Regions from separate parts of the Planococcus massiliensis genome, predicted to be linked through region 3. Evidence: riboswitches for the same ligand, from Rfam matches in the RefSeq annotation. Region 3 holds a riboswitch; each other region holds the start of a gene.
What was found. Region 3 has a riboswitch for S-adenosylmethionine ahead of BN1080_RS14200 (bifunctional homocysteine S-methyltransferase/methylenetetrahydrofolate reductase). Riboswitches for the same ligand answer to the same signal wherever they lie in the genome.
Positions count from the first base shown of each region.

Region 1 (3,259 bases), 170 kb from region 3:
ACGTTTAATTTTTGATAACTTTCAAAACAAGAGGCAAGCGCCATTTTCTCAGCGCTTGCCTCTTTTATTTATTTTCCGAAAATCTCTTCAGATATTTCGACGATATAGCGAAGCTTGTCCCATTGCTGCTGTTCAGTGAGGATATTGCCGTGGTGGGTTGAGGCAAATCCACATTGCGGACTGATGCATAGCTGCTCAAGCGGGACATATTTGGCCGCTTCTGCTACACGTGCTTTAATGATTTCTTTGTCTTCGAGTTCGCCGTTTTTCGAAGTAAAGACACCAAGCACCACTTTTGGCCCGCCAGCGGGAATGTGTTCAAGCGGTTGGAAACTGCCGGAGCGGTCGTCATCGTATTCCAGAAAGAAGCCGTCCACTTGTTCTTTGGCGAATAGGGTCGGGGCGATCAGCGCGTAGCTTCCTTCAAATGCCCAGTCGGACTGGTAGTTGCCTCGGCACAGATGGGTCGTTACGGTAAGGTCTTCCGGTTTGCCTTCAAGGACGCCGTTTGCGACGCGAAGTGCAAGATCGATCAAGTATTCGCGGCTATACTGGCCGTCGTTGAACGGGATATCCGGAGACGATAAGCCGGCAATATAGACATCGTCAATTTGAATATAACGGGCGCCTAAATCATAGAACGTTTTAAAAGCATCGCGGTAAGCTTGGATCACGTCTGTCGCGTAGTCTTCAAGATCCGGATAGAGATTTTTGTCACGGATGCCTTCATTGAAGAATTGGTTCGGACTTGGAATTGTCAGTTTCGGGATTGCACGGCCGCCGACAATTTCTTTGAACTCGGTAAAGTCTTTGATAAAAGGGTGATTGTCGTTAAAGGAAATTTTGCCGATATTCCGCACATCATATGCTTCCGTTTCAACATTTTTGAATCGGTAGCCCGTTTCCGGCGTATAGCCTTCAAAACCGTTGATATGGGCCATGAAATCAGTGTGCCAGAATGTTCGGCGGAATTCGCCATCAGTCACAGCCTTTAAACCGACTTCAATTTGTTTGTCGACGATGCGTTTGATTTCAGTCGTTTCCACTTCCCGCAGCTGTTCCGCTGTGATAATGCCTTCTTTAAATTCTTTTCGTGCTTGGTGGATGCTGTCCGGACGGAGGAGGCTGCCGACGTGATCTGCTTTGAACGGAGCATTAACTAAAGTTTTCGGTGTTTCGGTAATTGGGTTTGTCATGTGGAATTCCTGCTTTCTGTTTTTAGTTTGGGTCAAGCTTGTTTTACAGGGCTCTCATGCAAATGAAAAAGAGCCCTCTTCAATAAAGAAGAAAGCTCCCGCCAGGAAATCTGTTCTTCTCATCTTCTAGGCTCTCGCCTATTGGAATTAGCACCTTGCCCGTGGGCGGTTGCTGAGACATCGTAGGGCCAAATCCCTCCGTCTCTCTTGATAAGAAATCGATTATTCAGTTTGTTGTGATTTGATGTTTATAACTATAGGCCAGTTCGGAAGGAAATGCAAGGATATTTGGAAAATTTATTTTTCTAAATGGATGAAGCGAACATCAGCAGAGCGTGAGGCGTCTAAAAATGCTGCCTGTAACCACCCGGTTATACTACAATAAGTGGAGAGAAAGAAGAAAAAGAGGGAATCGAAGATGGAGAAACAAACGGCATTCTTTAAAACAAAATGGAAGTATCTATTGGCTGTCGCCATTGCGTTTGCAGTCGGCGGAGGCATCGGGTTCTTACAATCCCCAGCCCATAGTTCTACAATCGAAAATCAAAAAAAGCAGGAAAAGCTCGAAGTGGCGACTAAAGATTTGGCAGCAGAAGTGGAAATGTTGGAAGCGGCGAACAGCGAGTCTAATGAAAAAATCAATAGATTGAAAGCGCAAATGAAAAAAATGGAGACACCTTCGCAGCAGCAGGCAGTCGCTCGCGCAAAGAATTTCTTGAAATACTCGCCTTTTTCAGAGAGTGGGTTGATTGACCAATTAGTGGTTGAAGGCCATGGCGAGGAAGATGCCGCATATGCAGTAGATTCCATAGAGGATAAAAAATAGACGCTGAGCTCCCGGTTTTTAGGGAGTTTAGCGTCTTTTATGAGGAGAGGATTAATGGATATCCCGTTTTTTAAAGTTTCCGCCTCTGACTTCAGCGACGTCATAAACCGCTACGAATGCATTTTTGTCGATTTCGTAGATGATTTCTTTCATTTTGCTGTCTTCTAAACGGTTGATAATGCAAGTAATTTCTTTATACTGATCGTTTGTATAAGCACCTTTTACCAAGCTGTAAGTGGCATTTCGGCCAAGGCGGTCGTAAATCGTCTGCACAAGAAGATCGGGTTCTTGTGAAATGATTTTATACGTTTTCGAGCCGCTGAAGCCTTCTTCAACCAAGTGGATGACTTTGGAAGCGATAAAATAGGCGATTCCGGAAAGGAAAGCCCCTTGCAGTCCGAAAACGAACGAAACGACGATAAAGACAAATAAATTTAAGAATAAAATCATGTCACTCGTACCGAACGGCAGTTTGCGAGCAAGCAATACAGCGAGCATATCGATTCCGTCTAAAGCGCCGCCATTCCGCAAAGCAAGGCCCATTCCGAAACCGATGATGATTCCTCCGATAACTGTGACGAGCAGCGTATCGCCTTCGATGATGGTTGGAATGTGGTGCATGACGGTTGTCGCATAAGCTAAGGAAGCAATGCCGGTAATGGAGTAGATGGCAAAGCTTTTCCCGATCTGTTTATAGCCGAGATAGACGAACGGAATGTTGAGGACAGCGATCAGCAAGCCAAGCGGCAAACCGAATAATTGCGAGCCGACGATGCTGAGGCCTGTGACGCCGCCGTCTGAGACATTGTTTGGAATTAATACAGCTTCAAGTCCATAGGCTGTGATAAAGGCACCGATGATGATCGGCAATGCTTTTTTGATGATTCTTCCGATGCTCATTTTACGTTTTTGGGGTATTGCACTCATATACTATTCCTTCTTTCCAGCAATTTCTTGAATATCTTTTACTCTAACTATTAAATATAAACTTTTTTATCTTATTTTAACAGAGAAAATGGGGAAATAGCAGGACATGAAAAATCGCAATCTTTCTTTTTATAAACAGAAAATTCTGTTTTATTTAAGGCGTTAGGCATGTATAATTGACCTGGGAAGTAGTTAGACTTTCTCCATACCTGAACACCTTGCTTCCTAAATTGAGGGAAATCCAGGGGAAGGGCGGAATGTTGATGATTGAGAATCTGTTTTATTCACAAGAAAATCACGGGCCATTTGA
Region 1 covers NZ_CCXS01000001.1:2,690,940-2,694,198, reverse strand. Annotated here, with positions in the region: gene BN1080_RS13445 (NADH-dependent flavin oxidoreductase) at 1-8, shown strand, start outside; gene BN1080_RS13440 (5-methyltetrahydropteroyltriglutamate--homocysteine S-methyltransferase) at 69-1,196, opposite strand; SAM riboswitch class I at 1,313-1,413, opposite strand; gene BN1080_RS13435 (Ltp family lipoprotein) at 1,615-2,022, shown strand; gene BN1080_RS13430 (YitT family protein) at 2,074-2,949, opposite strand; gene BN1080_RS13425 (alpha/beta fold hydrolase) at 3,207-3,259, shown strand, end outside.
Region 1: another riboswitch for S-adenosylmethionine. It lies ahead of BN1080_RS13440 (5-methyltetrahydropteroyltriglutamate--homocysteine S-methyltransferase); the one in region 3 lies ahead of BN1080_RS14200 (bifunctional homocysteine S-methyltransferase/methylenetetrahydrofolate reductase).

Region 2 (3,259 bases), 2.2 Mb from region 3:
TTTCCCGGAATGGTAGGTTTTTGTAACCCCCTCAAATTGAATCATTCAAATAGCCTCCTCATGCTGTTGCTGTGTAAATCGAAATCATACAAATCTGCAAAGAATAAAACAAAAAGAGCCCTCTTTTTTCCTGTCCATAAGAAAAAAGAGGGCTCCGTACTGAAACCATCTCAATTCTCATCTTCCAAATGCACATATATGCATTTGCAGGAATTAGCACAGTTTTCGCTAAAAGCGAATCCGCTGCCGAAACGTCATAGGGCCTGTCCCTCGGTTTCTCTGGATAAGAAAGTGATGTATCTATTCGATTTGTAATTCTCACTTTAGTGCGTCAACGCAGAAAAGTCAAGAAACTTTTTAAAAATAATTTAAAATTTAAAAAGCCGGCCATTAAACCGGCCCGGCTTTCTTGCGGAAGACAGAAGAAACTTTGCTTTCTGTTCCGTTTTTGATTCGTTTAATGTTTTCGATGTGTTTCCAGAAAGCCATGGCAAAAAGTCCGAAGGCTGTGAGAAGCGGCCAAATGCCGTCTGCTGGAAAATAGGCGATGGCGAACAGCATGCCATACAGGACGAGAACGCCAACGACCAAATAATCTGTTGCTAAAGCGCAAGCGACCAGCAGCAATCCGCCGGCAAGCCCCAGTTTCCAATCCAGTGCAAGCATGACGCCAATAATGGACGCAGTGCCTTTTCCGCCGTCAAAGTTCATATAGAACGGGAAGTTGTGGCCGATGACGACAGCCGCGCTCATAACAAACAGCAATGTCCAGGCCAATTCGCCAGATAAATTGAACTGATTTAATAGAATCTTTAACCCCAAGACAGCGGCGATTCCTTTGGAAATGTCGATCAAAGCGACAAGTGCGCCGAATTTCCAACCGAGAACAATTGCCGCGTTGGAAGCGCCGGAGTTTTTTACGCCTTCTTTTTTGACATTGATCCCTGAAATCAGCTGTGCGATGGAGGATCCGTGGAGTGAACCAATTAAATAACCAATTATAAGAGTGCAGGTAAACCAAAGAATCATCTCATCATCTCCTCTATAAAGTATTAAACGTTTAAAGAGAAGTGGAGGTTTCAAAATTTTTTGAATTATCCGCTTGACAAATGTAGACGATGTTTTTATACTGCTAAACAAGATGAAAAACTAAATCTGAATACTCTTATCAAGAGAGGCGGAGGGAATAGGCCCTATGATGCCCGGCAACCACCAAGCAATTGCTTGGAAAGGTGCTAAATCCTACAGATCGGCAACGGTCTGGCAGATGAGAGGAGGTATTTCCGTATATGACGGCCCTCTTCTTAACGAAGAGGGCTTTTTTCTATTCCCTCCTCGTCTTCGGTTTTCATCAATAAAAACTAGGAGGAATAAAAATGACAAATTTCAAACCCGAAACGCTTTTATTGCACGGCGGACAGGAACCCGATCCAACGACAGGCGCGAGAGGCGTAGCCATCCACAAAACCACTTCTTATGTATTCAAAAGTTCAGAGCATGCCCAAAATCTCTTCGGTTTAAAAGAAACCGGAAATATCTATTCGCGCATTATGAATCCGACGGTAGACGTTTTTGAACAGCGCGTCGCTTTGCTGGAAGGGGGGACAGCAGCTGTTGCCTTGTCTTCCGGGATGGCGGCCATTGCATTTTCTATTTTAAACGTCGCTGAGGCGGGCGATGAAATTTTGGCTGACAGCAATCTATACGGCGGTACGGTAAGCTTATTCTCCAACACACTTCCGCGCTACGGCATCAAAGTGAAATTTGCGGATGGAACAGATCCGGAAAACTTCCGTGCAGCCATCACGGATAAAACCAAAGCGATCTTCGGTGAAATTATCGGAAACCCAAGCTTGAATGTATTTGATGTGGAAAAAGTGGCGGAAATCGCCCACGAAAACCAAATTCCTTTATTGATCGACAATACGTTCGCTTCTCCGTACGGCAGCAATCCGATCGCTTTTGGTGCAGATGTCGTCATCCATTCCGCGACGAAATGGATTGGCGGCCATGGAACGACCATTGGCGGGGTTGTGGTAGACGGCGGAAAGTTCAACTGGAACAATCCGAAATTCCCGAATTACACGGAGCCGGATGAAAGCTACCATGGCATCCGCTACGGCATTGATGCAGAAGGCGCTTCATTTGCGACGAAGCTGCGTGTCCAATTGCTGCGCGATTTCGGTCCTTCACTAAGCCCGGAAAGCGCCCACGCTTTCTTGCAGGGACTTGAAACCCTGCATTTGCGAATTCCGCGCCATAATAGCAATGCACGGGTAGTTGCCGAATATCTTCAGCAGCATCCACAAGTCGAATGGGTTAATTACATCGGCTTTGAAAATCATCCATCCCATCAGCTGGCGAAAAAATATCTGAAAGACGGCTATGGTTCAATCGTGAGTTTCGGAGTCAAAGGCGGCCGTGAAGCCGGTCGCAAAGTGATTGATGGCGTCGGATTGTGGTCGCATGTAGCAAACGTCGGCGATGCGAAATCGCTGATAATCCATCCGGCATCTACTACCCACCAGCAATTGAACAAAGAAGAATTGGAGGGGGCAGGGGTCACAGAAGAATTGATCCGCTTGTCGGTCGGGCTTGAAGATCCGGAAGATTTAATCGCTGATCTGGAGCAGGCCATTAAATCGGCAGTGCTTGAAAACGTCTAGGAGGGGAAACGGATGACCAGTGTATCCATCGGCAATTTGGTTCTTGAATCTGGAGAAGTCTTGGAAAATGCAGAGCTTGCCTTTGAACGAACCGGCAACGAAGGCGGTCCTGTTGTTCTCGTTTGCCATGCGTTGACGGGAGATCAGCATGCAGTAGGGACCGCAGATCTTCCAGGCTGGTGGTCCGGATTGATCGGATCAGGAAATGCCGTGGACACCAATGTTTTCCAAGTCATCACGTTCAATGTGCTAGGGGGCTGCAACGGCTCTACCGGCCCCTTGTCCACCAATCCCAAAACAGGGAAGGCTTATCGTTCCGCTTTCCCGGCGATTACGATAAAAGACATGGTCCAAGCGGAATATCAAGCGTTGAAAGAACTCGGGATTTCACATTTGGCTGCAGTTATTGGAGGCTCGCTTGGCGGCATGAAAACCTTGGAATGGGGAAGATCCCATCCGGAATTTGTGGACATTATTTTTCCGCTTGCGGTAACCCCCTATTATAGTGCCTACGGCATCGCCTTCAATTACATCGGCATTCAAGCGATTGAAAACGATCCGCATTTTAAGAACGGCTATTATAGACAGTCATC
Region 2 covers NZ_CCXS01000001.1:674,782-678,040, forward strand. Annotated here, with positions in the region: gene BN1080_RS03420 (methionine ABC transporter ATP-binding protein) at 1-45, opposite strand, end outside; SAM riboswitch class I at 175-290, opposite strand; gene BN1080_RS03425 (glycerol-3-phosphate acyltransferase) at 391-1,029, opposite strand; SAM riboswitch class I at 1,163-1,274, shown strand; gene BN1080_RS03430 (O-acetylhomoserine aminocarboxypropyltransferase/cysteine synthase family protein) at 1,377-2,666, shown strand; gene metX (homoserine O-acetyltransferase MetX) at 2,679-3,259, shown strand, end outside.
Region 2: another riboswitch for S-adenosylmethionine. It lies ahead of BN1080_RS03430 (O-acetylhomoserine aminocarboxypropyltransferase/cysteine synthase family protein); the one in region 3 lies ahead of BN1080_RS14200 (bifunctional homocysteine S-methyltransferase/methylenetetrahydrofolate reductase).

Region 3 (3,259 bases):
GTTCAACAAAAGCAATCAGCGCAAATGCGATACGTGCCAACCGCCGAAAGCGCCGCGCGGCGAAGCATAAAAAAGAGGCGCCTTTTCCAATACTGGAAAAGGCGTTTTGGTTTTTGATAAAGTAAGGAATAGAAAAGCGAACTCACGGTATCCGTTGCGGCGACGCGCGAGTCAAGTGAAGGGTGCCAATTGCTTTCTTAGATGAATGAGAACGGACAATGGAGGGTGACTGATGGACAATAACGATATTCTGATTAGGCTGCGCTACGCACTTGATATTAAAAATAATGATATGGTAAAGATTTTCAAGGAAGGCGGCATTGAGCTGTCGAAAGAGGATGTACTGAAAGTGTTGACGAAGACGCCGGAAAGCGAAGACGATGACATGGACAGCGTCTGGGATGCACCGGAAAACGAAGACCATATTCGCGTTGACAACCGGATGCTGGAATCTTTCTTGAACGGGTTGATCATCTTCAAGCGGGGACGCCAGGAGCCGAAACCGGGGCAGCCAGCCACACCGCCGATGAGCAACGAACCGGCAAACAACTTATTGTTGAAGAAAGTGAAAATCGCCTTGCAGCTGACGAGTGAAGATATGCTGGAATTGCTTGCACTTGCTGGGGTCACCGTGTCGAAAAGCGAAATGAGCGGCATCTTGCGAAAGCAAGGCCACAAGAATTACAGCGTCTGCGGCGACCGCTATGCCCGCAATTTCCTAAAAGGCTTGGCAATCAAATATAGAAAATGACTCGTGGTCCGCTTCTTTAATTGGAGGCGGATTTTTGATTTAGAGGATGGGAATTGGAGAGTTGGGAGTATTCGGGGTGAAGTTGGGAGTATTCGAACGAAAGTCGAGCGTATTTCAGAAAAAGTTGGGCATAAACGAAAATGGCTTCCCGCTCGAAAGCAAAAAAACTGGACAGCCTGTTGCTGTCCAGTTTTTATTGCCACGGATAGGTGGCGAGCAGTTTGGCGCTGAGCACCATAAAATCTTCTTTTGGCGACGCTGCTTTTTTCTGTTTCAGCAAGTCGTTGCCGGCTGCAAAAAGCGCTTCCGTCGTCGGGTAGGAAAGCGTTTCTTCAGATTCGATGAACGCCACAGAGTTGTCGGTATAGCGGAACAGGAAATTTTGGTAACGGGTTTCGCTTGCCGGATGAAAACTCGACGGAATGGTGTAGTCGATGTCAGCAGTGAGCACGCCGACGCGTTCATAGATGGCAAGCGGGCCAGCACTTTTCGCCATTTGCTGTTCGGCGCCTTCCACTAAGGCGTTTGGATCTTTAGCAATCGAAGGAAAGAGGCGGTTCTCGAGCAACACGAAATAATTGCGCGGATCGTTGACGTCAAGCAGGTATTTTTCAGACATTCAGAAATTCCTCCTAAAAGCGGTGATTGATTCCCATGATAGCGGAAATGTGCGAAAAGGGGAACGGAGAGAAACCGGGACGGTAAATGTCTTTCTTAACAGAAAGTTCGTTTATTTCTGTCAAAGCGCCTTGATTTTCCATCCTGAACCAGTTACCCTTATAAAAAGCCAAAATTGAATAACGTGAATTCTTATCGAGAGAAGTCGAGGGACTGGCCCTATGACGCTTCAGCAACCAGCCGAAAGGTCAGGTGCTAAATCCAGCAGGCAAGCGATTGCCTGAGAGATGAAAAGGAACGAGTGTGAACTCATAAAGCCTTCTTTTTCATGGAGGGCTTTTTTTCTATATATAGGAGGCAGAGAATATGGGATTATTAGAGGAATTAAAAACGAGGATTCTGACGGCAGACGGGGCAATGGGAACGCTTTTGTATTCATACGGGATCGAATACTGCAACGAGGAATTGAATTTGCAGCGGCCGGACATTATTGAAAAGATCCACGAAGAATACATCCAGGCAGGTGCGGATATCATTCAGACGAACACTTACGGCGGCAACGCATTGAAGCTTGCGCGCTACGGGCTGGAACATCAAGTGAAGGAAATCAACGAAGCGGCGATTGAAATTGCGAAACGGGCGGCTGCACCAGGCGGCCAATTTGTCTTCGGGACGATTGGCGGCATCCGGGGCATTCGGCGGAGCGATGCAGCGCTCGATGAAATCATCGCGATGGTGGACCAGCAATCCGGTTATTTGCTTGCCGGGAATCCGGATGCGCTATTGCTTGAGACGTATTATGACTTTGAAGAATTGGCAGCGACCGTTACGCATTTGCGGAAACGGACAGATGTTCCGCTGATTGCGCAAGTATCGATGCATGAACCGGGAATTCTGCAGAACGGCATGGCGCTGAATGAGGCCCTCCATCAACTCGAAGGTCTGGGCGCCGATATTGTCGGCGTGAATTGCCGCTTAGGCCCTCACCATACCATTCAGGCCCTTGAAGGAGTGGAATTGCCGAAAAAAGCTTTTCTTTCGGCTTACCCGAATGCGAGTTTATTGGATTTGGAGAATGGCCGCGTCGTCTACGAATCGGAAGCCGATTATTTCGGACGCGCCGGTTTGCTCTTAAGAGAAGAAGGGGCGCGCTTGATCGGCGGCTGCTGCGGCACGACACCGAAGCATATTGAAGCGTTGAAAAAGCAGATTGGCCATTTGGAGCCGATTACGGTAAAAGAAGTGGAAACGAAAAAGCCGATTGTCATCCGGGAAGCGGAATTATCCAATGAAGTGCCGCTCCATGAAAAAGCGAAGACGGAACGGACGATCATCGTAGAGCTCGATACGCCGAAGCATCTCGACACGACAAAGTTTTTGGAAGGCTCAAAAGCGTTGAATGCAGCGGGCGTCGACGCTGTCACCATGGCGGATAATTCACTGGCATCGCCGCGGGTCAGCAACCTTGCGATGGGTTCGATCTTGAAGCATCAGGAACAGATTCGGCCGCTTGCACACATTACGTGCCGCGACCGGAATTTGATCGGACTGCAATCGCATTTGATGGGATTGGATGCACTGGGCATCCGTGATATCCTGGCAATAACAGGAGACCCGACGAAGGTCGGGGATTTCCCAGGAGCGACAAGTGTCTATGATGTTTCCAGCCTGGAATTGATTCAATTGATCAAAAAGCTCAACGATGGAATTTCTTTTTCAGGAAAGCCACTGCAAAAGAAAGCGAGCTTTTCAGTAGCAGCGGCATTCAATCCGAATGTGCGTGTGCTCGACCGGGCAGTTGCTCGGCTTGAAAAGAAAATTGAAAGCGGAGCGGATTATTTTATTTCACAGCCGGTTTATACGAAAGAGAAAATCATCGAAATCCACAAA
Region 3 covers NZ_CCXS01000001.1:2,864,255-2,867,513, reverse strand. Annotated here, with positions in the region: gene BN1080_RS14215 (hypothetical protein) at 1-70, shown strand, start outside; gene BN1080_RS14210 (YehS family protein) at 233-751, shown strand; gene BN1080_RS14205 (hypothetical protein) at 945-1,370, opposite strand; SAM riboswitch class I at 1,559-1,663, shown strand; gene BN1080_RS14200 (bifunctional homocysteine S-methyltransferase/methylenetetrahydrofolate reductase) at 1,736-3,259, shown strand, end outside.